DNA from 2 places in the Pseudomonas sp. B21-054 genome. Region 1 is predicted to be linked to the other one. Evidence: predicted binding sites of a transcription regulator. Region 1 holds the regulator's gene; the other holds the start of a gene.

The links. The regulator sigma-54, encoded in region 1, starts transcription at its own class of promoters, with help from an activator protein. The targets are predictions, from matches to a motif close to ANTGGCATNNANNTTGCTNT.
Region 2: LOY70_RS21225 (circularly permuted type 2 ATP-grasp protein) is a predicted target of sigma-54. The motif match lies at 12,842-12,861, and genes of this name have one in related genera.

What each region holds. Positions count from the first base shown of each region.
Region 1 is NZ_CP087204.1:1,068,840-1,084,073, forward strand. Features, by position in the region: gene tldD (metalloprotease TldD) at 1-1,351, shown strand, start outside; gene yjgA (ribosome biogenesis factor YjgA) at 1,397-1,921, opposite strand; gene pmbA (metalloprotease PmbA) at 2,051-3,397, shown strand; gene LOY70_RS04520 (FagA protein) at 3,679-4,074, shown strand; gene LOY70_RS04525 (class II fumarate hydratase) at 4,067-5,443, shown strand; gene LOY70_RS04530 (hypothetical protein) at 5,470-5,910, shown strand; gene LOY70_RS04535 (superoxide dismutase) at 5,913-6,524, shown strand; gene LOY70_RS04540 (ZIP family metal transporter) at 6,555-7,445, shown strand; gene LOY70_RS04545 (HPr family phosphocarrier protein) at 7,665-7,940, opposite strand; gene rapZ (RNase adapter RapZ) at 7,956-8,813, opposite strand; gene ptsN (PTS IIA-like nitrogen regulatory protein PtsN) at 8,816-9,280, opposite strand; gene hpf (ribosome hibernation-promoting factor, HPF/YfiA family) at 9,293-9,601, opposite strand; gene LOY70_RS04565 (RNA polymerase factor sigma-54) at 9,678-11,171, opposite strand; gene lptB (LPS export ABC transporter ATP-binding protein) at 11,336-12,061, opposite strand; gene lptA (lipopolysaccharide transport periplasmic protein LptA) at 12,061-12,609, opposite strand; gene lptC (LPS export ABC transporter periplasmic protein LptC) at 12,596-13,165, opposite strand; gene LOY70_RS04585 (KdsC family phosphatase) at 13,173-13,697, opposite strand; gene LOY70_RS04590 (KpsF/GutQ family sugar-phosphate isomerase) at 13,698-14,672, opposite strand; gene LOY70_RS04595 (ATP-binding cassette domain-containing protein) at 14,947-15,234, shown strand, end outside.
Region 2 is NZ_CP087204.1:4,928,667-4,943,900, reverse strand. Features, by position in the region: gene LOY70_RS21300 (IclR family transcriptional regulator) at 1-75, shown strand, start outside; gene LOY70_RS21295 (NAD(P)-dependent alcohol dehydrogenase) at 82-1,134, opposite strand; gene LOY70_RS21290 (AraC family transcriptional regulator) at 1,317-2,207, shown strand; gene LOY70_RS21285 (electron transfer flavoprotein-ubiquinone oxidoreductase) at 2,391-4,055, opposite strand; gene LOY70_RS21280 (electron transfer flavoprotein subunit beta/FixA family protein) at 4,601-5,350, shown strand; gene LOY70_RS21275 (electron transfer flavoprotein subunit alpha/FixB family protein) at 5,353-6,282, shown strand; gene LOY70_RS21270 (substrate-binding periplasmic protein) at 6,374-7,198, shown strand; gene LOY70_RS21265 (DUF4398 domain-containing protein) at 7,208-7,567, shown strand; gene LOY70_RS21260 (OmpA family protein) at 7,564-8,373, shown strand; gene LOY70_RS21255 (PLP-dependent aminotransferase family protein) at 8,574-10,016, shown strand; gene LOY70_RS21250 (translation initiation factor 2) at 10,102-10,575, shown strand; gene LOY70_RS21245 (YkgJ family cysteine cluster protein) at 10,723-10,977, shown strand; gene LOY70_RS21240 (START domain-containing protein) at 11,032-11,640, shown strand; gene LOY70_RS21235 (hypothetical protein) at 11,781-12,017, shown strand; gene LOY70_RS21230 (ribonuclease E inhibitor RraB) at 12,221-12,562, shown strand; gene LOY70_RS21225 (circularly permuted type 2 ATP-grasp protein) at 12,892-14,301, shown strand; gene LOY70_RS21220 (alpha-E domain-containing protein) at 14,312-15,234, shown strand, end outside.

The sequences.
Region 1 (15,234 bases):
CGGCCCGGGCATCGATGCGGCCGACCTGTATTTCCAGGGGCAGATCTCCGAGTCCTGGTCGCTGGAAGACGGCATCGTCAAGGAAGGCAGTTTCAACCTTGACCAAGGCGTGGGGGTGCGGGCCCAGTCCGGGGAAAAAACCGGCTTCGCCTACAGTAACGCCATTACCCTGGAGGCCCTCGGCGCCGCGGCTCGTGCCGCTCGTTCGATTTCCCGGGCCGGGCAGAATGGCACGGTCCAGGCCTTCAGCAGCCAGGACGTGACGCAGCTGTATGCGCCGGACAACCCATTGGAAGTCATGAGCCGCGCCGAGAAGGTCGAACTGCTCAAGCGCATCGACGTCGCCACCCGGGCCCTAGACCCGCGTATCCAGCAAGTGACGGTGAGCATGGCCGGTGTCTGGGAACGGATCCTGGTGGCGTCCACCGACGGCGGCCTGGCGGCGGACGTCCGGCCGCTGGTGCGTTTCAATGTCAGCGTCATTGTCGAGCAGAACGGTCGTCGCGAGCGTGGCGGCCATGGCGGCGGCGGACGTACCGATTACCGCTATTTCCTCAGCGAAGACCGCGCCATGGGCTATGCCCGCGAAGCGTTGCGCCAGGCGCTGGTCAACCTCGAGGCGATCCCGGCGCCGGCGGGGACGTTGCCGGTGGTGCTGGGTTCCGGCTGGTCCGGCGTGCTGCTGCACGAAGCGGTGGGCCACGGCCTGGAAGGCGATTTCAACCGCAAGGGCAGCTCAGCCTACAGCGGGCGCATGGGGGAAATGGTTGCCTCGAAACTCTGCACCATCGTCGATGACGGCACCCTGGCTGGGCGTCGCGGTTCCCTGAGCGTCGACGACGAAGGCACGCCGACCGAGTGCACCACGCTGATCGAGAACGGCGTACTCAAGGGCTACATGCAAGACAAACTCAACGCCCGGCTGATGGGCGTGGCCCGCACCGGCAACGGTCGCCGCGAGTCTTACGCGCACCTGCCCATGCCGCGCATGACCAATACCTACATGCTGGGTGGCCAGAGCGATCCGGCGGAAATCATCGCCTCGGTGAAAAAGGGCATTTATTGCGCCAACCTCGGCGGCGGCCAGGTGGACATCACCAGCGGCAAATTCGTGTTCTCCACCAGCGAGGCCTACCTGATCGAAGACGGCAAGATCACCGCGCCGGTCAAGGGCGCGACGCTGATCGGCAACGGGCCGGAGGCGATGAGCAAGGTGTCGATGGTCGGTAACGACCTGGCGCTGGACAGCGGGGTGGGGACCTGCGGCAAGGACGGGCAATCGGTGCCGGTTGGCGTGGGTCAACCGACCCTGAAGATCGATGCGATTACCGTGGGTGGCACGGGCGCATGATGGGAGCGTCGGGTGGAGTGCGAGGCCTCCACCCGTGGGCGTTACTCAGCGCAGGCCGCGTTGGGTTTCGTCCAGCTCACGAATGTACTTGAAGATTTTTCGGCTCGAGGCCGGTGGCTTGTTATGCGCCAACTCGTGCTGGGCCTGACGAATCAGGGAGCGCAATTGCTGGCGATCGGCCTCCGGGTAGTCGATGACGAATTTTTCCAGCACGCCGTCATCGCCTGCGATCAAGCGATCACGCCAGCGTTCCAGGCCATGGAAGCGTTCGTTGTACTGTCGGGTGGAGGCATCGAGTTGATCGAGCAGAACCAGAATGGCGGCAGTGTCCTGGTCGCGCATCAGTTTGCCGATGAATTGCAGGTGCCGTTTACGCGCGATATTCGCGGTGTGCTTGGGCGCATCGGCCAGGGCCCGACGCATGGCGTCGGTCAAGGGCAGTTTGGCCAGCAAGTCAGGCTTGAGTGTTGTCAGGCGCTCGCCGAGGTCAACCAGAGCATGCAGCTCGCGTTTGACCTGGGATTTGCTTTTTTCACCCTCGTAGAGGGAGTCGTCGTAAGAATCAACCATGGTGGCAGTCCGCAAAGAAACGCCGCCATGATAACCAGTCGGGGGCCGCTTGTCCGGCCCGGTCGCTCGAAGGCCTCGGGTTTGTTCGTGCATACCCTGACCGAAAACAGAATTTGAGTGGAGAACACCATGAGTGCAGTTCAGAGCGTCGGCCCGCAAGCATTGCCGGCACTGCAGGAACAAGTCGAGCAGATCCTCGCCGAAGCCAAGCGGCAGGGCGCCAGTGCCTGTGAGGTGGCGGTGTCCCTGGAGCAGGGGCTGTCGACGTCGGTACGTCAGCGCGAGGTGGAAACCGTCGAATTCAATCGCGACCAGGGGTTTGGCATCACCCTGTACGCCGGCCAGCGCAAAGGATCGGCCAGCACATCGGCCAGCGGCCCTGACGCCATTCGCGAAACCGTTGCCGCGGCGCTGGCGATTGCCCAGCACACCTCCGAAGACGAAGCCTCGGGCCTGGCCGATGCCGCGCTGATGTGCAAGGAACTGCGTGACTTCGACCTGTTCCACGCCTGGGACATCACCCCTGAACAGGCCATCGAGCAGGCGCTGCGTTGCGAAGCGGCGGCGTTCGAGGCTGACAGCCGGATCAAGAACGCCGACGGGACCACCCTCAATACTCACCAGGGCTGCCGCGTCTACGGTAACAGCCATGGTTTCATCGGCGGTTATGCATCGACCCGCCACAGCCTCAGCTGCGTGATGATCGCCGAAGCCAACGGCCAGATGCAGCGCGATTACTGGTACGACGTGAGTCGCCAGGGCAATTTGTTGGCAGATCCGGTCAGCATCGGCCAGAAAGCCGCGCAGCGGGCGGCCAGCCGCCTGGGCGCCCGGCCGGTGCCGACCTGTGAAGTGCCGGTGCTGTTTGCCGCCGAGTTGGCCGGTGGCTTGTTCGGCAGCTTCCTGTCGGCGGTGTCCGGCGGCAACCTGTACCGCAAGTCGTCGTTCCTCGAAGGTGCATTGGGGCAGAAGTTGTTCCCAGAGTGGATGACCATCGACGAACGTCCGCACCTGATGCAGGCCATGGGCAGCTCGGCGTTCGACGGTGATGGCCTGGCGACCTACGCCAAGCCGTTCGTGGAAAACGGCGAGCTGGTGTCCTACATCCTCGGCACCTATTCGGGCCGCAAGCTCGGCATGCCGAGCACCGCCAATGCCGGCGGCGTGCATAACCTGTTCGTGACCCATGGCGAAGAAGACCAGGCCGCCTTGCTCCGGCGGATGGGGCGCGGTCTGCTGGTGACCGAACTGATGGGCCATGGCCTGAATATGGTCACCGGGGACTATTCCCGTGGCGCGGCGGGGTTCTGGGTCGAAAATGGCGAGATTCAGTTCCCGGTCCAGGAAGTGACCATCGCCGGTAACATGCGCGATATGTTCAAACAGATCGTGGCCGTGGGCAATGACCTGGAACTGCGCAGCAACATCCGCACCGGCTCGGTACTGATCGAGCGGATGACGGTGGCGGGTAGCTAACGATCACCGCTTGAAAAAAGGCGCGTCATCTACTGGGGTGACGCGCCTTTTTTGTACCCGCAGAGCTCCTTTGTGGCGAGGGGATTTATCCCCGCTGGGCTGCGAAGCAGCCCCAAAACCTACTCTCGCGGTGTCTCTGGTTGATTGTATAGGCCTTTTTGGGGGGCGCTACGCACCCCATCGGGGATAAATCCCCTCGCCACAATGTGTCCCTCTCAAGACTTGTGTTGCTTCTTATTATCATCTAATAATGAATCTCATTCGCCGAGTGAGCCGCGGTCATGCGTTCTGCCCTGCACGAGCAACCCTACCTTGAAAGCTGGCGCTGGATGAGTCGCCAGATCCGTTGTGCGATGACTCCGGACGAGCCACGTCTGATCGAGCACTACCTGGCCGAGGGCCGTTATCTGGCCTGTTGCACCGCCACTTCGCCGTGGATGATTTCCGAAACCGCGTTCCGCCTGCTGCTCGACACCGCCGCCGACGTCGCGCTGCCGTGGCATTGGCGCAATCTGTGCCTCGACCAGGCCTGGCGCCCCTTACGTGACCTCGAACGCCAATCGCTTTGCCGCTGCCGCCTCAAGCGCTGGCAGAGCCATGCCTGGGCGCTGGCGACCTGCGCCCTGGAGCCATCGATTCCTCTTATTGAACTGGTGCAAGGATCTCCCGATGAGTAATACCCGTATCGAACGCGACAGCATGGGCGAACTGCAAGTCCCGGTGGACGCCCTCTATGGCGCGCAGACCCAGCGCGCTGTGGATAACTTCCCTGTCAGCGGCCAGCGCATGCCGGCGCAGTTCATTCGCGCCCTGATCCTGGCCAAGGCCGCCGCCGCTCGGGCCAACGTCGAGCTGGAACAAATCAGCGCAGCCCAGGGCAAGGCCATCGTCGACGCCGCACAAGGGCTGCTCGAAGGCCAATTCATGGACCATTTCCCGGTGGATATCTTCCAGACCGGCTCTGGTACCAGTTCCAACATGAACGCCAACGAAGTCATCGCCACCCTGGCCAGTCGTCTGCTGGGGGAAGCGGTCAATCCGAACGACCACGTCAACTGTGGCCAGAGCAGTAACGACATCATCCCTACCAGCATCCATGTCAGTGCCGCGTTGGCCTTGCATGAGCAACTGCTGCCGGCGCTGCAGCACCTGGTGCAGGTGATCGAGCGCAAGGCTGTAGAGGTGCACCCGTTCATCAAGACCGGCCGCACCCATTTGATGGATGCCATGCCGGTGCGCTTGAGCCAGGTGCTCGAGGGGTGGGCGCAGCAGCTCAAGGCCAATATCGACCATTTGCGGGATCTGTTGCCGAGCCTGCAATCCCTGGCCCAGGGCGGTACGGCGGTCGGCACCGGGGTCAACGCCCATCCCCGCTTCGCCGAGCTGTTCAGCCAACAACTGACGCAACTGACCCAGGTGCAATTCACCCCGGGCAAGAATCTGTTCGCGCTGATCGGCTCCCAGGACACCGCCGTGGCGGTGTCCGGACAGCTCAAGACCACGGCGGTGTCGCTGATGAAAATCGCCAACGACCTGCGCTGGATGAACTCCGGGCCGCTGGCGGGCTTGGGAGAGATTGAACTCGAAGGCCTGCAGCCGGGCTCCTCGATCATGCCCGGCAAGGTCAACCCGGTGATTCCCGAAGCCACGGCGATGGTCGCCGCCCAAGTGATCGGTAACGACACCGTGATCACCATCGCCGGTCAATCGGGCAACTTCGAATTGAACGTGATGCTGCCGATCATCGCCCAGAACCTGCTGAGCAGCATCGTCCTGATGTCCACCGCCAGCCGCTTGCTGGCCGACAAGGCCATCGCCACCTTCAAGGTCAACGAGGCCAGGCTCAAGGAAGCGTTGTCACGCAACCCGATCCTGGTGACCGCGCTGAACCCGATCATCGGTTACCAGAAGGCCGCTGAAATCGCCAAGAAGGCCTATCAGCAAGGTCGCCCGGTCATCGATGTCGCCCTGGAACACACCGATCTGACGCGCAGTGAGCTCGAGGTCCTGCTGGACCCGGAAAAGCTCACCGCCGGCGGTGTGTAAACCCGACACGCTGTGGAGGACTCACCGTGGAACATTGGAAACGCACGATCGAACGAGCCAATCGCTGTTTCATGCTAGGTGAATTGGTGGACGCCCGCGAAGGCTATCTGCAAGCGCTGGCCCTGGCCCAAGTGCTGTTTGAGCGCTGGGCAGATGCCGACGAAGCCGTGGCCGCCTGCGTCGTCTCCCACCACAACCTGGCGGATCTGCACTTGCGCCTGAACCAGCCGGAGGAGAGCGCCGAGTACCTCTGCGCCATCCACCAGCGTTTGCTGCAGACCGTGCAGGACGAGCGTATGGCGCCGGCCCTGCGCGCTGCCGCGTTGCGTCAGAGCCACAAGACCTATATCGAACTGCTGACGTTCATCAGCGAGCACGGTGAATACCCTCGCACCCAGCGCCTGCTGCACTGCAATGCCGCTTCGCCCCGGCAGCGCAACGCCCCTGTTCATTACGGAGTTCATTGAAAATGGCTTTTACCTTGCCTGCATTGCCCTACGCCTACGACGCCCTGGAACCGCACATCGATGCGCAAACCATGGAGATCCACTACACCAAGCATCACCAGACTTACATCAACAACCTCAACGCTGCGGTCGACGGCACTGAATACGCCGGCTGGCCCGTGGAAAAATTGCTGGCCAGCGTCGAGCAATTGCCGCAAGGCCTCAGGGCCGCAGTGATCAACCAGGGCGGTGGCCACGCCAACCATTCGCTGTTTTGGGAGGTCATGGCGCCCCAGGGCGGGGGGCAACCCGAAGGGGCCCTGGCCGCCGCGATCGAAGCGCAATTGGGTGGTCTCGAGCGATTCAAGGAAGCCTTCACCAAAGCGGCGCTGACCCGTTTCGGCAGCGGTTGGGCCTGGTTGAGCGTGACCCCGAAAAAGACTTTGGTGGTGGAAAGCAGCGGCAACCAGGACAGCCCGTTGATGAACGGGCACACGCCGATCCTGGGCCTGGACGTCTGGGAACACGCTTATTACTTGCTGTACCAGAACCGTCGGCCTGAATACATCAACGCGTTCTACAACGTGATCAACTGGCCGGAAGTCGCACGCCGTTACCAGGCTGCGCTGGCCTGACTGCCTCATGAAAATCATCCAAGGCTGACTATGGATACTGAAACGCTGGCGATAGGGAGCGGGCGGATGTTCCGCTACGCCTTGGGATCGTTGTTGCTGTTGGCCGGAATGACATTGCTGGCGGCCCAGGGCCTGGCGTGGCTGGACCTGGAGCCGAGACTGTTGCGTGCGCTGCAGGGCGGTGGGTTATGCGCCTTGGGTACGGCGTTGGGCGCCGTGCCGGTGCTGGTCATCCGGCGCATGCCCCAGGCCGTGAGTGATTCGTTGTTGGGCTTCGGTGCTGGCGTGATGCTGGCCGCCACGGCGTTTTCGCTGATCGTGCCGGGCATTGCCGCGGCCGAACAGCTGGGGCTCACGCCTTGGGCGGCCAGTGGCCTGATCAGCTTCGGCATCCTGCTGGGGGCCTTCGGGCTGTATCTGGTGGATCGCAAGGTGTCAGCCAGCCCCGCAAGGCTGATAGAGACGCCCGGACGCCCGATCATCGCGCCGCGGATCTGGTTGTTCGTGTTTGCCATCGTGGCCCACAACATTCCCGAAGGAATGGCCGTTGGCGTGTCGGCGGGTGGCGGCATGCCCGATGCCGATAGCCTGGCAATGGGGATCGCCTTGCAGGATGTACCGGAAGGGCTGGTGATCGCACTGGTGCTGGCTGCGGCTGGGATGTCGCGGGTCAAGGCGTTCCTGATTGGCGCCGCGTCAGGGGTGGTCGAGCCAGTGTTCGCGTTGTTATGCGCCTGGTTGGTGAGCCTGGCCGAGATGCTGCTGCCCCTGGGGTTGGCACTGGCGGCCGGGGCGATGTTGCTGGTGGTGACTCATGAGGTTATTCCCGAATCACGCCGCAATGGCCACGACAAGCTGGCGAGCCTGGGGTTGCTGGTGGGGTTTTGCCTGATGATGGTGATGGATACGGCGTTGGCGTGACGCAATGCCTTTGTGGCGAGGGAGCCGCCGCGTCTTCGACGCTGCGCTGTCGCGCAGGGAACTAGAGCGATCTGGTTTTTGATCGTTCCCACGCTCCCGCGTGGGAACGCCGCCAGGGACGCTCCGCGTTCCGCTTCTGCAAGGTGACGCAGGGCGTCACAGGATGCATTCCTTTGCTGCGCGTGGGAACGATCAATCCGCGCCTGCACCACAGGGGAATTATTCGCCTTCGTCGAAATACCTGTTGATCAGGTCCACCAGGGCATCCATCGCTTCCTGCGCTCGATCACCTTCGGTTTGCAGGTGGATTTTGGTGCCCTTGCCGGCTGCGAGCATCATCATCGCCATGATGCTTTTACCGTCGACCGTAGACTCAGGCGTGCGCCCGACCCGGATGGTGGTGTCCTTGAATTGACCGGCAATCCCGACGAACTTGGCCGACGCACGGGCATGCAAGCCCAGCTTGTTGATGATTTCAATTTCCCGAGCAGGCATCGCGATGTGAATCCTTTAGCTGAGGTCGCGGTGGCGAACCTGGACGTTCTTCAGGGATTGTTGCAGGAGCTGACCCAGGCGTTCGGTCAGGTAGACAGAGCGGTGATGGCCACCCGTGCAGCCGATGGCTATCGTGACGTAGGCGCGGTTGCTCGCGGCAAAGCGGGGCAGCCATTTGAGCAGGTAGCTGGAGATATCCTGGTACATGTCTTCGACATCCGGCTGGGCGGCCAGGTAGTCGATCACCGGCTGGTCGAGCCCGGACTGCTCACGCAATTCCGGTTTCCAATAAGGGTTGGGCAGGCAGCGCACATCGAACACCAGGTCGGCGTCTACCGGCATGCCACGCTTGAAACCGAAGGATTCCACCAGGAACGCCGTGCCTGGCTCCGGCTGGTTCAGCAGGCGCAACTTGATGGTGTCGCGTAGCTGATACAGGTTCAGGTTCGTGGTGTTGACCTTCAGGTCCGCCAGGTCGGCGATCGGGCCGAGCAGGTGGCTTTCGTCATGAATGGCTTCAGCCAGGGAACGGCTGGCGTTGCTCAGCGGGTGACGTCGACGGGTTTCGGAAAAGCGCTTGAGCAGCGTTTCTTCATCGGCGTCCAGGTACAGCACATCGCATTGGATATGCCGGTTGCGTACTTCCTCCAGCAACTCGGGGAAGCGCGACAGATGGCTTGGCAGGTTGCGTGCATCGATGGACACCGCCACCAGCGGTTGCGCCAGTTCAGTGTGGATCAAGGCGCGTTCGGCCAGCTCCGGCAGCAGGCCGGCCGGGAGGTTATCGATGCAATAGTAGCCGTTGTCCTCAAGCACATTGAGCGCCGTGCTTTTACCGGAGCCGGAGCGGCCACTGACAATGATCATGCGCATGTTTAATGACCGTTCTGCTCGTCCAGGACAACCTGATACAAGGCTTCGTTGCTCGGTGCGCTGCGCAGTTTTTCGCGAACTTCCTTGCGGTCCAGCATGCTGGCAATCTGGCGCAGCAGCTCGAGATGCGCATCGGTAGCCGCTTCCGGGACCAGCAGTACGAACAGCAGGTCGACCGGTGCGCCATCGATGGCGTCGAAATCTATGGGGGCTTCAAGGTGCAACAGCGCACTGATGGGCGCGGTACAACCCTTGAGGCGGCAGTGAGGAATGGCGATGCCGTTGCCAAAACCGGTGGAACCGAGTTTTTCACGGGCAACCAGGGCCTCGAAGACGTCCTGCATTTCCAGATCCGGCATTTCGCGGTGGATCAGGTTGGCGATTTGTTCGAGGGCTTTCTTTTTACTGCCGCCCGGCGCGTTCACCATGGAACGGCCGGGGGTCAGGATGGATTCTAGTCGGATCATGGATTGGGGGGGTTAACGACCGGTTGCGCCCTGGAGGAGGCTCTGGGTCTTTTCCTTATGCTTTTTAAGTTGGCGATCCAGCTTGTCGGTCAGCAGGTCAATTGCGGCATACATGTCTGAATGCTCCGCGTTGGCGACCACTTCTCCGCCGGGGATATGCAGCGTGGCTTCGATCTTCTGCAGCAGCTTCTCGACGTTCATCGTGACTTGCACGTTGGTGATCTTGTCGAAATGCCTCTCCAATCGGTCGAGTTTTTCGCCGATATAGGTGCGCAGGGGTTCGGTCACTTCCAGTTGGTGTCCACTGATGTTGACTTGCATACAGCTTCTCCTTCGTTGCCAGTGCATAAAGCGGCAGGCAGAAATGCCTGCCACTGGAACGCTGTGGCGTGGCCCGTTACATCAACCGCTTGCGTTCGCTCGAAGGTGCGATCCCGAGGGACTCGCGGTATTTGGCGACGGTACGGCGGGCCACCTGAATGCCTTGTGCCTCCAGTAAACCAGCGATCTTGCTGTCACTCAACGGCTTTTTCTGATTTTCCGCAGCGACCAGTTTTTTGATGATCGCGCGGATGGCCGTGGACGAGCATTCGCCGCCTTCGGAGGTGCTGACATGGCTGGAGAAAAAGTATTTCAATTCATAGATGCCCCGGGGGGTATGCATGAATTTCTGGGTGGTTACCCGGGATATCGTCGACTCGTGCATGCCCACCGCCTCGGCAATGTCATGCAGGACCAACGGTTTCATCGCTTCGTCGCCGTACTCCAGGAAGCCGCGCTGATGCTCGACGATCTGGGTGGCGACTTTCATCAGGGTTTCGTTGCGGCTTTGCAGGCTCTTGATGAACCAGCGTGCTTCCTGCAACTGGTTGCGCATGAAGGTGTTGTCGGCGCTGGTGTCGGCGCGCCTGACGAAACCGGCGTACTGGGCATTGACCCGCAGCTTGGGCACCGACTCCTGGTTGAGTTCCACCAGCCAGCGATCGTTGTGTTTGCGCACGATCACGTCAGGGACCACGTATTCGGGTTCGGTGGACTCGATCTGCGAGCCAGGGCGCGGGTTGAGGCTCTGGACCAGTTCGATCACCTGGCGCAGCTCGTCTTCCTTGAGTTTCATGCGGCGCATCAGTTGGCTGTAGTCGCGACCGCCCAGCAGGTCGATGTAATCGGTGACCAATCGCTTGGCTTCGGCCAGCCATGGCGTCTTGGCAGGCAACTGGCGCAGTTGCAGCAGCAGGCATTCGCCCAGGTTGCGGGCACCGATGCCGGCCGGTTCGAACTGCTGGATGCGATGGAGGACGGCTTCGATTTCGTCCAGCTCGATGTCCAGCTCGGGGTCGAAGGCTTCGAGGATTTCTTCGAGGGTCTCGTCCAGGTAGCCTTGATTGTTGATGCAATCGATCAGGGTCACGGCGATCAGGCGATCGGTATCGGACATCGGCGCCAGGTTCAGCTGCCACAGCAGATGGCTTTGCAGGCTCTCGCCGGCAGAGGTACGGGTGGTGAAGTCCCACTCGTCGTCATCGCTGCTGGGCAGGTTGCTGGCGCTGGTCTGGTAGACGTCTTCCCAGGCAGTGTCCACGGGCAGGTCGTTGGGGATGCGTTCATTCCATTCGCCATCCTCAAGGTTATCCACCGTCGGGGCGGCTTCCTGGTAGGAGGGTTCCGGAATTTCGGTATTGGTTTTTTGCTCGACGTTATCGGCCAGCGGATCGGTGTTGTCGAAGTCGTCGCCTTCTTCCTGGCGTTCGAGCATCGGATTGGACTCCAAGGCCTCCTGGATTTCCTGTTGCAGGTCCAGGGTCGACAATTGGAGCAGGCGGATGGCCTGTTGCAGCTGCGGTGTCATCGTCAGCTGCTGGCCCATTCTCAAGACTAGCGATGGTTTCATGGCAGGGGCTTAACACCTTATTCGCCGGCGCACATGCGCCATCCACTACAGGGCGCCGAAGCGCCAAACTTAAGCAAATTATATGCCTGAAACTGAAGTGTTTGCCTAGGGCGTCGCCATAATAAAATTAGCGACGCCCTGGCGATTGGCCAGACACTTTGCGCTTACAGGCGGAACTCATGGCCCAAGTACACTTCCTTGACCAGGTCATTGGCCAGGATGGCCGCGGAATCGCCTTCGGCGATCAGTTGGCCGTCATTGACGATATAGGCGGTTTCGCAGATATCCAGGGTCTCGCGCACGTTGTGGTCGGTGATCAGCACGCCGATCCCCTTGGCCTTGAGGTGATGGATGATCTGTTTGATGTCACCCACCGAAATCGGGTCCACGCCGGCGAACGGTTCGTCGAGCAGGATGAATTTCGGCGCGGTGGCCAGGGCGCGGGCGATTTCCACGCGGCGTCGTTCGCCGCCGGACAGGCTCATGCCCAGGTTGTCGCGGATGTGGCTGATGTGGAATTCCTGCAGCAGGCTTTCCAGCTCCTGGCGGCGGCCGGCCTTGTCGAGCTCCTTGCGGGTCTCGAGGATGGCCATGATGTTGTCGGCCACCGACAGCTTGCGGAAGATCGACGCTTCCTGTGGCAGATAGCCGATGCCGGCCTTTGCCCGGCCGTGCATCGGCTGGTGGCTGACGTCCAGGTCGTCGATCAGCACGCGGCCCTGATCGGCCTGGACCAGGCCGACGATCATGTAGAAGCAGGTGGTCTTGCCCGCGCCGTTGGGGCCGAGCAGGCCGACGATCTGGCCGCTGTCGATAGACAGGCTGACATCACGCACGACTTGGCGGCTCTTGTAGCTCTTGGCCAGATGCTGAGCTTTCAGAGTTGCCATTACGGGGCCTTCTGCTCGTCGGTTTTCTTTTTCGGCTGGATCACCATGTCGATGCGTGGGCGCGATTCGGTGACCTTGCTGCCGGTGGCACGACCGGCGCTGGCCAGTTTTTTGTTCGTGTCATAGACGATTTTCTCGCCTTGGGTGACGTTGCCGTCCTTGTCGACGACCTTGGCGCGGTCGATCAGCACGACACGGTCCTGGGATGCGTGATACTGGATGGTCACCCCGTAGCCTTGCACAGGCTTGGTGTCGCCGGCGGTCTGGATCTGTTCGAAGTAGGCCAGGTTGCCCACCGAGGTCACCACGTCGATATCGCCGGACTGGGTGCGGGTAATGGTCACGGTGTTGCCGGTGACCTTCATCGAGCCCTGGGTGATGATCACGTCACCCTTGTAGGTGGCTACACCGTTCTTGTCGTCCAGCTGGGCGTCGTCGGCCTGGATGCGGATAGGTTGGTCACGATCGTTGGGAAGAGCCCAGGCGCTCGCGCTTCCCAGTGCTGCGCCCAGACTGAGCAAAATAGGGAGGGTTTTAGCGAGCTTCATACTGTCCTCTTACGTTCGATAGCAGGTGTATCCTGCTTTCCTTCAAATACGCTTTCATTCCCGTGCCGGTCGATACCCCTCCGGCGCCGTCGATTCTAACGGGTTGCTCGGTCTGCGCATATTGCTGCTGTGGGAACACGGTCATGCGACTGCTGGTGATGATGGTCGTGCGGTTTTTCTCATCGGTCCGGGCCACGCGGACCGAATCGATCAGTTCCACCTCAGTGCCCCCGGAGTTGACCTCGGCCCGCAGGCTCTGCACGTGCCACGGAAACTCGGTGCCGCGGAACATGTTCAGGTCCGGCTTGGTCACCAGCGTAATATCAGTGGCCTTTACATGGTCGACCTTGTCGGACGTCATCTCATACTGCACTTTGCCATCGGGCAGGTATTGCAGGGTATGCGTGTTGGTCGCGTACCAGTCGATATTTTCTTCGACCGTGGCCGCGGGTTGGTCGAGAAAGCGTTCCGGGCTGATGTTCCAGTAGCCCACCGCCGCGAAAATCGCCGCGATACAGCCGAACACCACGATGGTGCGAATCTTCTTGCTCAGCATAAATGGCTCACAGGTACGCGGCGTTGGCCGCTTCGAGGCGGCCCTGGGCGCGCAGGATCAGTTCACAGAATTCACGCGCGGCCCCTTCGCCGCCTCGTGCCGTGGTAATGCCGTGGGCGTGCTCGCGTACGAACGCGGCCGCGTTGGCGACGGCCATGCCCAGGCCGACCCGGCGAATCACCGGCAGGTCAGGCAGGTCGTCACCGAGGTAGGCGACTTGTTCGTAGCTTAGGTTGAGTTGGCCCAAAAGTTCGTCCAGCACCACCAGTTTGTCTTCGCGACCCTGGTAAAGGTGCGGGATGCCAAGGTTCTTTGCGCGCCGCTCGACCACCGGGGTCTTGCGGCCGCTGATGATAGCGGTCTGTACGCCGGCGGCCATCAGCATCTTGATGCCCTGGCCGTCGAGGGTGTTGAAGGTCTTGAATTCGCTGCCGTCTTCGAGGAAATACAGGCGGCCGTCGGTCAGCACGCCGTCCACGTCGAACACGGCCAGTTTGATCGCTTTGCCACGTTGCAGCAGGTCTGTGTTCATTTACATGACTCCCGCACGCAGCAAGTCGTGCATATTCAGGGCGCCCACCGGACGGTCTTCGTCGTCGACGACCACCAGGGCGCTGATCTTGTGGTCTTCCATGATTTTCAGGGCCTCGGCGGCGAGCATCTCGGCGCGTGCGGTCTTGCCATGGGGCGTCATGACTTGCTCGATGGTCGCGCTGTGGATGTCGATGGTGCGGTCCAGGGTGCGGCGCAGGTCGCCGTCGGTGAAGATCCCGGCGAGCTTGCCGTCGGCTTCGAGAACGACCGTCATGCCCAGGCCCTTGCGGGTCATCTCCATGAGTGCGTCCTTGAGCAGCGTGCCGCGCAGTACCTGCGGCAACTCCTGGCCGGCATGCATCACGTTCTCGACTTTCAGCAACAGGCGACGGCCCAGGGCGCCGCCCGGATGGGAAAAGGCGAAATCTTCAGCGGTGAACCCGCGCGCTTCCAGCAGGGCGACAGCCAGTGCATCACCCATGACCAGCGCCGCGGTGGTGGAAGAGGTGGGCGCCAGGTTCAGCGGGCAGGCTTCGTGCTCGACATGGACGTTGAGGTTCACTTCGGCGGCCTTGGCCAGCGGCGAATCCGGATTGCCGGTGACGCTGATCAACTGGATGCCCAAGCGCTTGATCAGCGGCAGCAGGGTGATGATCTCATTGGTGGAGCCGGAGTTGGACAGGGCCAGGATGATGTCGTCCCGGGTGATCATGCCCATGTCACCGTGGCTGGCTTCTGCCGGATGGACGAAAAAGGCCGTGGTGCCGGTGCTGGCCAGGGTGGCGGCGATCTTGTTGCCGATGTGCCCGGACTTGCCCATGCCGACCACGACCACGCGGCCCTTGCTGGCCAGAATCATCTCGCAGGCGCGTACGAAATCAGCGTCGATATGGGGCAGCAAGCCTTGTACGGCTTCGAGCTCGAGGCGGATGGTACGTTGTGCCGATTGAATCAGGTCGCTGGATTGGCTCATGTCAGAAATCGTATAGCCCGATGAAAAGGCGGCGATTATAGCGGCAATGAACAATTCCCTCACGTAAGTTCGTCATGCTTTGTTCAAGGGGTCGCAAGGTTCGACATAAAATGTGGCTTTTTACCTTAAACCAGGCTTAACGGGCGCAGGGTTGGTCTTGGGCGCTTGGCTGTTGCAGTGATATAGTTCGCCGCCGGTTCGCATGCCCGGCGGTACCGGCGTTGGTCGGCTGGCCTGGGCGTTCGAATGTGAGGCTGCATCGCAAGGAGTTTAGATGAGTGCCGACAACGCCTACGCGGTCGAGCTGAAGGGACTGTCCTTCAAGCGAGGGACGCGCAGCATTTTTAATGACATTGATATTCGCATCCCGCGCGGCAAGGTGACCGGTATCATGGGGCCTTCCGGGTGTGGCAAGACCACACTGCTGCGCCTGATGGGTGCACAACTGCGTCCCAATGCGGGCGAAGTCTGGGTCAACGGCCAGAATCTTCCCGAACTGTCGCGCGGCGATCTGTTCGATGCGCGCAAGCACATGGGGGTGTTGTTCCAGAGTGGTGCGCTG
Region 2 (15,234 bases), 3.0 Mb from region 1:
AAAATGGCCGAGCTGATCCCCCTGGTCAAAGGGGTCACAGCCCGGCTATCGGCGGAACTGGGTGCCAAGGTTTGACGAAGGTCAGGCCTTGAGCGTCGCCATGTCGATGACAAAGCGGTACTTCACGTCCCCGGCGATCATGCGGCTGTAGGCCTCGTTGATCTGGCGGATATCGAGCATTTCAATGTCGCAGCTGATGTTGTGTTCGGCGCAGAAATCCAGCACTTCCTGGGTTTCTGCGATACCGCCGATCAACGAGCCGGCCAGGACGCGACGACCCATGATCAAGTTGGCCGCATGGACCGGCGGATCGATCGGTTCGACCAGGCCCACCAGGATGTGTACACCGTCGAAATGCAACGTGCTGAGGTAGGGGTTGAGGTCGTGTTGCACCGGAATGGTGTCCAGCAGGAAGTGGAAGCGTCCGGCCGCGGCAGCCATCTGCTCGGCGTCGGTGGACACGATCACATGGTCGGCGCCCTGGCGACGGGCTTCTTCGGCCTTGCTGGCCGAGCGGGTGAACAACGTCACTTCCGCGCCCATGGCCTTGGCGAACTTGATGCCCATGTGACCGAGACCGCCCATGCCCAGCACGCCGACCTTGTCGCCGGCCTTCACGCCGTAATGCTTGAGGGGCGAGTAGGTGGTGATGCCGGCACAGAGAATCGGCGCGGCGCCGGCCGGGTCAAGTGCTGCCGGGATGCGTAGCACAAAATGTTCTTTGACCACGATGCTGTTGGAGTACCCGCCCATGGTGTGGCCGCCGCTGATACGGTCCGGGCTGGCGTAGGTCTGGGTCATGCCCTGGTAGCAGTATTGTTCCAGGTTCGCGTGGCAAGCTTCGCACTCGCGGCAGGAGTCGACCATGCAGCCAACGCCCACCAGGTCGCCAACCTTATAGCGCGTGACGTCCGCGCCGACGGCGGTGACCTTGCCGACGATCTCATGGCCCGGCATCAGCGGGTAAACGGCGATGCCCCATTCGTTGCGAGCCTGGTGGATGTCGGAGTGGCAGACGCCGCAGTAGAGAATGTCGATCGCCACGTCGTCGGCTCGCGGGCTGCGGCGCTCGAATTTCATGGGGGCGAGGGGAGTAGTGGGTGATTGAGCGGCGTATCCGATGGCGGTGTACATAATGGACCTCGCTAAGCAGTGAACAGTGGTGAGGCGATCTATTCTGGTAGCCATGGCGATATTCGGCGATGGCGATTCCTACGGGTGTCATGCCTAATCCTCCGACCTTGGCCGTGGATTGATCCTATGGAGCACCAGACCTGCGATGATGTTCCCATCCCTTTTTCCGTGAAGTTTTCCCCATGTTGCTGACCCGTTATCTCGATGCTAACGCGACGCTGGTTTCGTTGATTGAACCCCTGGCGACCCGTGACGGTTTTATTCCGACCCCGTTGCCTGGCGTACAAGTCCTGCGGTGCAGCGAGGACATCGCCCGTGGTCCTCAGCTCTACGAGCCAAGCCTGGTGATCATTGCCCAGGGCAGCAAGCTGGCTTACCTGGGACCACGCACGCTGGAGTACGGCGCTGGGCATTACCTGATCCAGGCCTTGCCGGTGCCGTTCGAGTGCGAAACCTATGCCATGCCCGATGCTCCGCTGCTGGGGATATCGGTTGCGATCGATCGGGCGCTGTTGGGCGAGCTCGTGCTGGCAATGGGGTTGATGCCGGGGCGAAGCCTCGCGGCCCAGACGCCGGAGTCGATGACGTGTGCCGTGCTCGATCACGACATGCGTGGGTGTGTCGAGCGCTTGTTGCACTGTCTGCACGATCCGTTGGAATGCCAGGTCATGGGTCAGGCGCGGTTGCGGGAACTGCTGTTCGTCGCCTTGCGCGGGCCCCAGGCCGATGTATTGCGGGCGCTGGTGGAGCAGCAAGGGCAGTTCGCCCGGATTGCCGCGGCCTTGAGCCATCTGCATGCACACTTCACCGAGCCGCTGAACGTCGAGACGCTGGCCAGTTGCGCGAACATGAGCGCCTCGACCTTTCATGAGCATTTCAAGCGCAGCACGTTGTTGTCGCCGGTGCAGTACCTCAAGCGCTTGCGTCTGCTCAAGGCTCAGCGGCTGCTGCTCATCGAGGGCATGGGCGTGGCACAGGTGGCACATCAAGTGGGGTATCAGAGCCCGTCGCAGTTCAGCCGGGAGTACAAACGCTACTTCGAGCGCAACCCTGGGGAAGAGCGCGCCGCCTGATCCTGCGATGTTCCCCTGTGGGAGCGAGCTTGCTCGCGATAGCGGTGGGTCAGTCGACATCTGTGTTGAATGAAAAATCGCTATCGCGAGCAAGCTCGCTCCCACATTGGGTTGCGGTATTCCTTGGATGGCAGGCAACAAAAAGGCCCCCATTGCGGGAGCCTTGATGTTCAGCGAGTCGGCTTACATGTTCGGGTAAGTCGGCCCACCAGCGCCTTCCGGGGATACCCAGGTGATGTTCTGGGCCGGATCCTTGATGTCGCAGGTCTTGCAGTGGACGCAGTTCTGGGCGTTGATCTGGAAGCGCTTCTCGCCGTCTTCCTTGGTCAGCACTTCATACACGCCGGCCGGGCAGTAGCGTTGGGCCGGTTCGTCGTACAGCGGCAGGTTCTTGCTGATCGGGATGCTCGGGTCGGTCAGCTTCAGGTGGCAGGGCTGTTCTTCTTCGTGGTTGGTACCGGAGATGAACACCGAGCTGAGTTTGTCGAAGCTGATCTTGCCGTCCGGTTTCGGGTAGTCGATCTTCTTGCAATCGGCCGCCAGTTTCAGACAGGCATAGTCGGGCTTGTTGTCATGCAGGGTGAACGGCAGCTTGCCGCCGAAAATGTTCTGGTCGAGCCAGTTGAAGCCGCCACCGATGATGGCGCCGTACTTATGGATCGCCGCGCCGAAGTTGCGACTGGCGAACAGCTCTTCATACAGCCAGCTGTTTTTGAAGCTGTCGACGTAAGCGGTCAGTTCATCACCGCCTTCGGATTCGGCGAACAGGCGATCGGCCACCGCCTCGGCGGCGAGCATGCCGGATTTCATGGCGGTATGGCTGCCCTTGATCTTGGCGAAGTTCAAGGTGCCGAGGTCGCAACCGATCAGCGCACCGCCCTTGAAGACCATTTTCGGCAGCGAATTCAGGCCGCCCTTGCAGATGGCGCGAGCGCCGTAGCTGACGCGCTTGCCGCCCTCCAGATACTGCTTGAGCACCGGGTGATGCTTGAGGCGCTGGAACTCGTCGAACGGTGACAGGTAGGTGTTGCTGTAGGACAGGTCGACGATCAGGCCGACCACAACCTGGTTGTTTTCCAGGTGATAGAGGAACGAACCGCCGGTGTTCTCGGTGCCCATGATGTCCAGCGGCCAGCCGGCAGTGTGCACCACCAGGCCGGGTTGGTGCTTGGCCGGGTCGATTTCCCAGATTTCCTTCAGGCCGATGCCGTAGTGCTGGGCGTCGGCCTCGCTGTCCAGGTTGAAACGCTTGATCAACTGCTTGCCGATGTGGCCACGGCAGCCTTCTGCGAACAGCGTGTACTTGCCGCGCAACTCCATGCCGGGGGTGTAGAGGCCTTCCTTCGGGTTGCCTTCGCGGTCGACACCCAGGTCGCCGGTGATGATCCCGCGCACCACGCCGTTTTCGTCGAACAGCGCTTCCTGGGCGGCGAAGCCTGGGTAGATCTCCACGCCCAGGTTTTCGGCCTGCTGGGCCAGCCAGCGGCACAGGTTGCCCAGGGAAATAATATAGTTGCCTTCGTTGTGCATGGTCTTGGGCACAAAGAAGTCAGGGATTTTGCTCGCGGCCTCGGCGTTTTTCAGGACATAAATGTCATCGCGTTTGACGGGCGTATTCAGCGGTGCGCCGAGTTCTTTCCAGTCCGGGAACAGTTCGTTCAGGGCACGAGGTTCGAACACCGCGCCGGAGAGGATGTGCGCACCGACTTCCGAGCCTTTTTCGACCACGCAGACGCTGATTTCCTTACCGGCTTCGGCGGCCTTCTGTTTCAGTCGGCAAGCGGCAGACAGGCCAGCGGGGCCGGCACCGACGATGACCACGTCGAATTCCATGTATTCGCGTTCCACAGGCTATCTCCTACTCAAGGCTCTACAGTTTTTTCTAATTGGAGGTTTGGCGTTGCATCCGTTGTTTCCTTCGAAAAGCGACGAAAGCGACAATGGATGACACGCGGTTCTCTCTTAAGCGGCGCATTATATCTACACCACTCTCAGGGTCCAATACAAACGTTCGTTTGAAATTGCCGCAGGCCAGATAAATCACTGACGTACGGCTTATGACTGACCATTTTGCCGTATTGACCGGAATAGGCGTTCCGGTCAAGATACGGTCGGTTTTGCGCTCGCCGTAGGCTGACTGTTGGTTTCAAGAGCACCTCTAAAGACAGGGCGAAGGCAGCACAAAGTGACGTATTGCGTGGCTCGGACGCGCAGTTTACACGCCGCGATAATGAATGACTCGTCGGTCATCACTGACGAACGGTCTTCACTCCCGTGTGCAAGGTCATGTGTGGTTCATGCCGGCGTTTTTAGAGGTGCCCTTGCGCCCATGAGCATCAACCGCCAGGTTCGCCTAGGCGACTTTCTTTTCACCGGAGAGTAACGAGGAATCCATGAAGGTTCTTGTAGCTGTCAAACGAGTGGTCGACTATAACGTCAAGGTTCGCGTCAAGGCGGACAACTCCGGCGTCGACCTCGCCAACGTCAAGATGTCGATGAACCCTTTCTGCGAAATCGCCGTAGAAGAAGCCGTGCGCCTGAAAGAAAAAGGCGTGGCGACTGAGATCGTCGTCGTCTCCATCGGCCCGACCACCGCCCAGGAACAACTGCGTACCGCGCTGGCACTGGGTGCCGACCGCGCCATCCTCGTCGAATCCGCCGAAGACCTGACCTCCCTGGCCGTGGCCAAGTTGCTCAAGGCCGTTGTCGACAAGGAACAGCCTCAGCTGGTGATCCTCGGCAAACAAGCCATCGACAGCGACAACAACCAGACTGGCCAGATGCTCGCTGCACTGAGCGGCTACGGTCAGGGCACGTTCGCGTCCAAGGTCGAAGTCAGCGGCGACAGCGTTGCCGTGACCCGCGAAATCGACGGCGGCGCGCAGACGGTTTCCCTGAAACTGCCAGCCATCGTCACCACCGACCTGCGTTTGAACGAGCCGCGTTATGCGTCCCTGCCAAACATCATGAAAGCCAAGAAGAAGCCGCTTGAAGTGCTGACGCCTGACGCTTTGGGCGTTTCCACCGCCTCCACCAACAAGACCCTCAAAGTCGAAGCGCCGGCTGCACGCAGCGCAGGCATCAAGGTCAAGTCGGTGGCTGAACTGGTCGAGAAACTGAAAAACGAAGCGAAGGTAATCTAAACATGACTATCTTGGTAATCGCCGAACACGATAACAAGGCGCTGGCTCCGGCCACGCTGAACACCGTTGCTGCCGCTGCCAAAATCGGTGGCGATGTCCACGTCCTGGTCGCCGGGCAGGGCGCTGGCGCCGTGGCCGAAGCGGCTGCGAAAATCGCTGGCGTGGCAAAAGTGCTGTCGGCCGACAACGCCGCCTACGCGCATCAACTGCCGGAAAACGTCGCGCCACTGGTGGCCGAGCTGGGCAAGGCTTACAGCCACATCCTGGCCGCCGCCACTTCCAACGGCAAAAACATCCTGCCGCGCGTTGCCGCTGCGCTGGACGTCGACCAGATCTCCGAGATCATCTCGGTAGAAAGCGCCGACACCTTCAAGCGTCCGATCTACGCCGGTAACGCCATTGCCACCGTGCAATCGAACGCGTCGGTCAAGGTCATCACCGTTCGCGCCACCGGTTTCGACCCGGTTGCCGCCGAAGGTGGCTCGGCTGCCATTGAAGCTGTTGCTGCTGCCCACGACACTGGGATCTCCAGCTTCGTCGGTGAAGAGCTGGCCAAGTCCGATCGTCCTGAACTGACCGCTGCCAAGATCGTCGTTTCCGGCGGTCGTGGCATGCAGAACGGCGACAACTTCAAGCACCTCTACGCCCTGGCCGACAAGCTGGGCGCTGCCGTCGGCGCTTCCCGCGCGGCGGTCGACGCAGGTTTCGTACCCAACGACATGCAGGTCGGTCAGACCGGCAAGATCGTTGCACCACAGCTGTACATCGCCGTCGGTATCTCCGGCGCGATCCAGCACCTGGCCGGCATGAAAGACTCCAAGGTGATCGTTGCGATCAACAAGGACGAAGAAGCGCCGATCTTCCAAGTGGCCGACTATGGCCTGGTGGCGGACCTGTTCGAAGCCATCCCTGAGCTGGAGAAGCTGGTCTAATCCGGCGTCTTCACTTATAAAGAGCCCGGCCCTTTGGCCGGGTTTTTTATTTCTGCATTATTTGTTTTCGCTGCAAGAGGAGCGTATTGCCATGGATCTTCGCCGTTTGGCCGGCTGGTCGTTGCTGTGGGCGTTGGCGGGTGTGCCGGGCCTGTCTGCCGCCGCTGGCAAGTGTGAGCGGTTGATCGCCACCGGCAGCCCGGATGCGCCCCCCTACCTTTGGCAAGATCCTCAAGACCCCAAGCACTTGATTGGCGCTGGCGCCGACCTGCTCGCGCAGGTGGCGGGGGAGTTGGGCATCAAGATCGAATTGCTTTACGCCGGCAAGCGCGCCCAGGCACTGGACGAAGTGCGCAGCGGCCGCATGGACCTGCTCACCGATGCTCCGCTGACCAGCACCGGGCTTGAAGCCTTGGACTACGTTCATCCGCCCTTGCTGGAAAACGATTACCTGGTCTGGACCCGCAAGGATTCGACACTGGTCATCAACCAGCCCGAAGACTTACAGGACCATCCCGGCGCGTTGTCGGAAAAGGCCCGTATGACCCAGGGATTCGGCGTTTTTGCCGAGCAGAAATTATCTCTGACCCGCACGCCCAACCTGACCCAGGCCTTTCAGAAATTGCTGTTGGGGGAAGTGGAATATGTCCTGGCAGGGCGCTATTCGGGCCTGGCCATGGCGCAGACACTGGGGATGGCGAACGACCTGCAGGCTGCACCGCAAGCCGTGGACAAACCCGGGCTGTTCCTCGCGGTTTCCCATAACTCTGCCTGCAATGACCCATGGTTACGCGGACAGCTGGCGCAAAAGATGACAGAATTGGCCGCGTCCGGCCTGACGGAGGCTGTGTTGCAGCGCAATCTCGAACGTTGGAAAACACAGTTGCAGCCACCTGTCGGTGCCCCAAAACAGTAGGGAACATTAGTGACTATTCGACCTCTTTTCGCTGCCCTGGCCGTTCTGGCTCTGGCGGGCTGCGCAGCCGATCCGGCGCCGAATGAACAAATCCGCCTGACCGAACAGGCACTGGAGCAAGCCCGGGCCGTAGGTGCCAATGCCGACGAAGTGCCCGAATTGAAACTGGCTGAAGAAAAATTCGCCCGGGCCAAATCCAACATGACCGACGAATCGTACAAGAAGGCGCGCATGCGCGCCGAACAGGCCGAGCTGGATGCGCGCCTGGCCGAAGCGAAGGTGCTGACCCTCAAGAGCCAGGAGCAACTGAACGTGCTCGACACCCGCATCAAGCGCTTGCGCAAACAGTTGAGGGAGGATGCCCAATGAAGCACTCCCACGTTTTGGGCGGCCTGGTCCTCGCAGGGTTGGCCAGTTTGTATGGCTGCGCCGGCCAGCGCAGCGAAGCGGCACTTGAGCAGGCCAGCACCGACTTCCAGAAGGTCAAGGAAGACGCCAACGTTTTACGGGCCGCCCCCCGGGACGTGATCCGCGCCGGCGAATCCCTGGCCCGTGCCGATCGCTTGTCCTCCTACTGGGGCAGCGGTGAGGATGTGCAGCATTACGCCTACCTGAGCCAGCGCTACAGTGCGATCGCCCGGGAACACAGTAATCAGCTACTCAATGAAGAGCGTGCGGCGAAGCTTGAACTGGAGCGCCAGCGCCTGCAATTGGCGTTGCGCGAATCCAAGCTGCTGAGCGTGCAGCAGCAAGGCAAATGGCTCGAAGAACAGATCATGGCGATGGCGACCACCCAGACCGATCGCGGCCTGGTGATGACCCTCGGTGACGTGCTGTTCGACACCGGCGAGGCGGAATTGAAGAACTCGGCCAACCGGGTCGTGCTCAAGATCGTGCAGTTCTTGCAGCTCAATCCCAAGCGCGTAGTACGCATCGAAGGCTACACCGACAGCACCGGCGGCAAGCAGGAAAATCTCAAGCTGTCGCGGGATCGCGCCCAGGCGGTGGCGGACGTGCTGGTGGATCTGGGGATTGACGAAAAGCGTATCCAGGTCGAAGGCTACGGTGACCAATACCCCGTGGACGTCAACGCTTCCGAACGTGGCCGCGCACAGAATCGTCGCGTTGAAATTGTGTTCTCCGACGAGAAAGGCCAGCTCGGCGCCGCCCGCTGAGGGCTGCGTCACTGGAAAACCCGGCCCCTTCAACGGCGCCGGGTTTTTTTGGGCCCGCAAATTGTCCTGTGAGGGGTACAGTTAGCGCTGTCACTCCCTTGTACTGTCGAGTAATCTGGCAACTGTCCCAGTACACTTCTAAACTGTGCCGGTATCGTTTCAGACAAGAATAAAATGCCCGTGAAATCGAGTGCTGCGTCATGACCAACCTCCTGCTCTATCAACGTATTGCTCAACAACTGGCTGAAGACATCCGCCGCGGTGTGTATCAGCCCGGAGAACGCGTGCCTTCGGTGCGCAAGATGAGTTCGCAGCTCAACGTCAGCCACGCGACGGTGCTGCAGGCCTACGCCAACCTTGAAGACCAGGGGCTGATCCGTGCGCGGCCGCAATCGGGTTACTACGTGCACCAGACCCCAGCCTTGACGGCGCCGACGCCGGACATCGCCCGGGTCGAGCGTCCGGGGCTGGTGACGCGCAGCAGCATCATCCAGCAGGTACTGGACGAGTCGCGCCGTGAAGGGGTGTTTCCCTTGGGGGCGGCGGTACCGAGCGTCGATTACTTGCCGGTGCGGGCGCTGCACCAGCAATTGGCCAAGGTCACGCGGTTCCACAGCCCGCGGGCGTTCAGCTACATGTTCAGCCCGGGCTTCGAACCGTTGCGACGTCAGGTGGCGATTCGCATGCGCGATGCCGGTGTGGTGGTGGATCCCTCCGAAGTGGTGATCACCCACGGCTGTGTCGATGCGCTGCAGATGTCCTTGCGCGTGTTGACCCGGCCAGGGGATCTGATCGCTGCCGAATCACCCACCTACTACGGCTTGCTACAACTGGCGGATCTGTTGGGGCTCAAGGTCATCGAGATACCCAGCGACCCGGTCACTGGCATGAGCCTAGAGGCCCTGCAACTGGCGGCCAACCAATGGTCGATCAAGGCGTTGGTGCTGACCACGCGCTTGAGTAACCCCTTGGGTGGGACGATGCCGGAGGAGCGGCAAAAGCAACTGTTACGCCTGGCGTCGGATTTCGACATTCAGATCGTCGAGGACGATATCTATGGTGAGCTGATGTTCGAGCAGGGGCGCACCAAGGCACTAAAAGCCTATGACCGGTTGGATCGGGTCATCTACTGTTCGAGCTTTTCCAAGACGTTGTCGCCAGGGGTGCGTATTGGCTGGATGATCGCCGGCAAATTCCAGCAGGAAATCCAGCGGCTCCAGACCTTCAGTACCCACTCGGCGTGCAGCGTCACGCAGATGGGCATTGCGGCGTATCTGGAAAATGGCGGCTATGACCGACACCTGCGTTATATCCGCCAGGAGTACCGCAAAAATCTCAGCGCCTTTCAGCTGGCGGTGCAGCAGTACTTTCCCGAAGGCACGCAGATGAGTCGGCCCACCGGCGGTTTCATCCTGTGGGTCAGCCTGCCGGGACGGGTCAATACCCAGGAATTGCATGTGCGGGCGTTGCAACAAGGCATCAGTATCGCGCCCGGGCTGATTTTCAGTAACACCGAGCAGTTCAACCACTGTATCCGACTGAACTGTGGCACGCCTTGGAACCGTGAGGCGGAGCGGGCCTTGATGACGCTGGGGCTGTTGGCCACTCAATTGTGCCAAGAGACTGCCAACGGATTTTTATAGGAATCAGCGGCTTAGCCTGATGTGCTTGTCAGCGTCTCATTATCAGGCGAGCATGGGGTTCTCTGCCGTAACTGCCGTTGTATTTATGAAAGCCATTGTTCCTGTCGCGTGGGTTTTGATCGGCCTGTTGACTGCCTTCCACACAGGAGGCGTCGTGGCGGCTTCGGCGCAGGATAAACCGGCCGTCAACGCCGCGCAAAATGCGCCGAAAAAACCGGCAGCGGTCAAAAAGGCACCCGCGAAAAAGGCAGCGCCCGTGAAGAAAAAACGCGCGCCAATCGCTTCCAAGAGCAAATCTGCCCACGAGATCGCCAAAAAACCACTGCCGCCGCCCAAGCTGGATTTGAGCCTGCCCCATGACATGGTCGAGAATCTGCAGCCACCGGGTAAGGTATTGTCACCCAAACATGAGCCACTGCTGCCTTCATTTTTTGGAGAGAAGCCCGGACCGTTCCAGCTCAATGGCCGTTTGCTGAGCAATGAAATGCAGCTGCCCCTGCGCAATCAGGAGCGTCATGAAGTGGAAGGGGCGGCGCTGGATTTCGAGTTCAAGCAGTAGATCTTGGCCATGCTTGCAGTCGTTGCTGACTGTCCAGTCATCTTGTTGCGGCGAAAAAACACACAAGCAGTAATTTAAAACGAGTGTTTTAGCCGCTACTCTGTGCCCTGTTACCAATCATTACTTGTCGTGAGGATGTTTGTCGTCATGAAGTGCCGTGAAGGCTGTGGCGCCTGCTGCATTGCCCCTTCCATCAGCTCGCCGATCCCTGGCATGCCCCAGGGCAAGCCGGCAGGAGAACGCTGCGTGCAGTTGTCGATCGATAACCTGTGCCGGATCTTCGGCGAGCCAGAGCGTCCGGCAGTATGTTCGGCGTTCGAAGCTGACATCGAAGTCTGCGGCAACAGCAGCGAAGACGCTATCCGCCTCATCGGTTGGTGGGAGCAAGTCACGGCAGCGTAATGGGTTAATGATCGGAACTGACATGAACGAACTTGGACAATAAGGAAAAGAATTATGGGTTCGCTGCATCGTATGGCTGTGTTGTGTGGGATGACCGTGTTGTTGGCATCGGCCGCCGCTCAGGCAGAAGACTGGCAAGTGGTCAAGGAGCAGGACGGTATCAAGGTTTCCCTCAGTGAAGTGGCCGGCTCCAAGTACAAGGCCTACCAGGGCGTGACCGTCATGAAAACCACCATGCCCAAGCTGCGGGCCCTGCAGGAAGATGTCTCGGGTGCCTGCGCCTGGATTCATGAATGCAAGAGCCAGAAACTGCTCAAGCACGAGGGCGACAAGAGCTGGACCTACACCCAGTTCAATACGCCGTGGCCGGTCAAGTCCCGGGACTCTGTGTTGGAAGTGACCACCGTCGAAGGCACCGATGGCAGCCTGACCCGCAACCTCAAGGGCGTGCCGAAGTACCTGCCCGAAGAGCCGGATTATGTGCGGGTGACCCAGGTTGAGGGCTTCTGGAAATTCGTACCCAAGGGCGCGGGCCAGGTCGAAGTGACCTATCAGGTCCACACCGATCCGGGTGGCAGCGTACCGTCCTGGCTGGCCAACAAATTTGTGGTGGACGCGCCGTTCAACACCTTGAAAGCCCTGAAGGAACGTGCCGAGAAATAATCGGCTATGCAACACCCCAAAAGACCGCCCTCGAGGCGGTCTTTTCGTACGTGCCGGCCAACAACCCGGCGGAACGATTGTTCAGCGCTCAATGTCGAGATGTACGTAAGCCAGGCCCTGAATTGATCGAGGAGAGACCGATGCAAAAGTGGGAGATCACTTTCGTTGATGACCACGGCGAAGCCATCGCCGAGCAGTTCGACTATGACCAAGAGCCCACCATGGAGCAGGCTGCGCAATTGATCCGCGAAAAGTTGCTACCCGTGCCCGCCAAGCTTGATCTCAATGACCTGGAAGGTCGCACCGAAGACCCAACGCTCAAGAACCTCAAATCCCAGCACAGCATCGAAATCATCAGCATTAAACCGATTTCATGAAATTCAGTGTCTGGCCCCGCTTGGCAGTGACCGCGACTTGCGGCTACTCTGCAATTGAGATCAGCGAAAGGATCGCGAAGGTCCGGTCTTGTCAGCTACATGCTTGTGTCCCGACGGTCAGTTGATGCCGTGCCATGCGCAACCCCTGGGTTGCTCATACGGGAAGACGGAAAGTCTATCCATCAGTTTGAGGAGGACGTTTCATGAGCACAGCCTATCAAGAAGACATCAGCACCAGTGTGCTTCGCCGCATGAAAGAAGGCGGTTTCGATTTCTCACAATTCCATCCCATCGAGTTCTACGCCATTTTCCCGGATGAGGAGCGGGCGCGCAGGGCAGCAGGTCAATTTCGGGGTGAGTCATTGAACGCACAGATCAGCGCCCGGGACGACGGGGCCTGGTCGTTGGAACTGAGCCGGGTGATGTACGCCACCTACGACGACATTGGAGACTTCGAGCAAGACTTCGAGGCCGTGGTTGAACCCTTGGGCGGCATCATCGAGGGTTGGGGCGTCAAACAGGAGATTCGGCGCCTGCAGGCCTGATACTTCACTTACTGCAACCAGAGCAACGGCTGACCTTTGTGTCGGCCGTTTTCATGTGTGCCCGCCAGCCGCCAACTGACCCCTGCCACACTCCTCCAGGTTTTGTACCTAACTGTATCCGCAGCAGGCTACGTCCTTTTTCCGTGTCTATGCTCAGGGTAGCCAGGCTATGCGTCGTGATGAGGCGTGGCGGTGGGGTAGGGGGGCATTGGCTGCACTACAAGGGTGCATGGCCTCCCGGTGGATAATCCAACCCTTTGATCAGGAAGCGTTTATGCCGATGGCACGGGCCTTGCGAAGCCGGATGTCAGGGTGACAAGGAGTACGGCATGATCCGCACCGGTTTTGATGAAATGTACGACGCCGACGGCCAGGTCCGCCCGCATTATCGGGCGTTTGCCCGTTGGCTGGCCGAAACCCCTGACGAGCTTCTGGCACAACGGCGGCGCGAAGCCGACCTGTTGTTTCATCGCGCCGGGATCACATTCACGCTCTACGGTGACGAGCAGGGAACAGAGCGCCTGATCCCTTTCGACACCATCCCGCGCAGCATTCCCGCCAGTGAATGGCGGGTCGTCGAGCGTGGCTGCATCCAGCGAGTCAAGGCGCTGAACATGTTCCTGGCCGACCTCTACCACGAACAACGCATCATCCGCGCCGGGATCATTCCGGCCGAGCAGGTGCTGGCCAACGAGCAATATCAACTGGCGATGCAGGGGCTGGACCTGCACCGCGACATCTATGCCCACATTTGCGGGGTCGACCTGGTACGCGACGGCGACGGCACGTACTACGTGCTCGAGGACAATCTTCGTACGCCCAGTGGCGTCAGCTACATGCTCGAAGATCGCAAGATGATGATGCGCCTGTTTCCCGAACTGTTCGCCGTCCAACGCATCGCGCCGATAGATCATTATCCCAATCTGCTGCTCGACACCCTGAAAAGCGCGAGCCCGCTGGACGATCCCAGTGTCGTGGTCCTCACTCCGGGACGTTTCAACAGTGCTTTCTTCGAACACGCGTTCCTGGCTCGGGAGATGGGTGTGGAACTGGTGGAAGGCGCTGACCTTTTCGTACGCGATGACAAGGTCTTCATGCGTACCACTGACGGGCCGAAAACCGTCGATGTGATCTATCGGCGCCTCGACGATGCGTTCCTCGATCCCCTGGCCTTCAACCCGGAGTCGATGCTCGGTGTACCAGGGCTGTTGTCGTCCTACCGTTCGGGCAACGTGGTGCTGGCCAATGCCATCGGTACGGGGGTGGCGGACGATAAGTCGGTGTACCCGTTCGTCACCGACATGATCCGTTTTTACCTGGACGAAGAGCCGATCCTGAAGAACGTTCCGACCTGGCAGTGTCGCAATCCTGCCGAGCTTTCCCACGTGCTGGCTAACCTTCCGGACCTGGTCGTCAAGGAGACCCAGGGTTCCGGCGGTTACGGAATGCTGGTGGGGCCGGCGGCGACGACGGCGCAGATCGATGCCTTCCGTGAGCGGATCAAGGCCAAGCCGCACGCCTATATCGCCCAGCCGACGCTGTCACTCTCGACGTGCCCGACCTTTGTCGAAAATGGCATCGCTCCACGGCATATCGACTTGCGGCCGTTTGTGCTGTCCGGCCGGGAAACCCGTGTGGTGCCCGGCGGCCTGACCCGTGTGGCGCTGCGCGAAGGGTCGCTGGTGGTGAACTCATCCCAGGGCGGTGGCACGAAGGACACCTGGGTGGTCGAGGATTGAAGGAGCTGCCATGTTAAGTAGAACCGCCTCGGACCTGTATTGGATGTCGCGTTACCTGGAGCGTGCGGAAAACCTCGCGCGGATGCTCGACGTCAGCTATTCGCTGTCGTTGATGCCCCAGGACGGGCGCGGTGACGGCCTGCACGAGTTGGCCATGCCGTTGCTGATCACCGGGACGCTGGACGATTACCGGGAACGCCACGGCGATTTGCATGCCGAGCGATTGCTGCACTTCTTTGCCCTGGACGCCGCCAACCCGGCCAGCATCTACAGCTGCCTCGGCTCTGCGCGGGCCAGTGCCCATGCGGTACGTGGGCGAATCACCGCCGACATGTGGGAAAACATCAACGCCACCTGGTTGGAAATTCGCGATATTGCCGAGCAAGGCTTGAGTCGCTACGGCATGAGCCGTTTCTGCGAGTGGGTCAAGGAACGGTCCCACCTGTTTCGAGGCGCAACCTACGGCACCATCATGCGTAACGATGCCTTCAGGTTCATTCGCCTGGGGACCTTTATCGAAAGGGCCGACAACACCCTGCGCCTGCTCGACGCCCGCTACGAAATGGCCGGCGATCAGGCCGACACGGTCAGCGATGGCACCGCCCACGCGTACTACCAGTGGAGCGCCTTGCTGCGGGCCTTGTCTTCCTTCGAGGCCTACACCGAGATCTACCGTGACGCCCCGGGTGCCCGCCATGTGGCTGAACTGTTGCTGTTACGCGCCGACGTGCCGCGCTCACTGCGCGCCTGCACTGAAGAAATCGAGCAGATTCTCGCGAGCCTGTCGGGCTCCAATGGCCGGCAGGCACAACGGCTGGGGGCGGAAATGGACGCGCGCCTGCGCTACACCGGTATCAACGAAATCCTCGACGGGGGCCTGCATGCCTGGCTCACCGAGTTCATCCCACTGGTCCGCGAACTGGGCAATGCCAT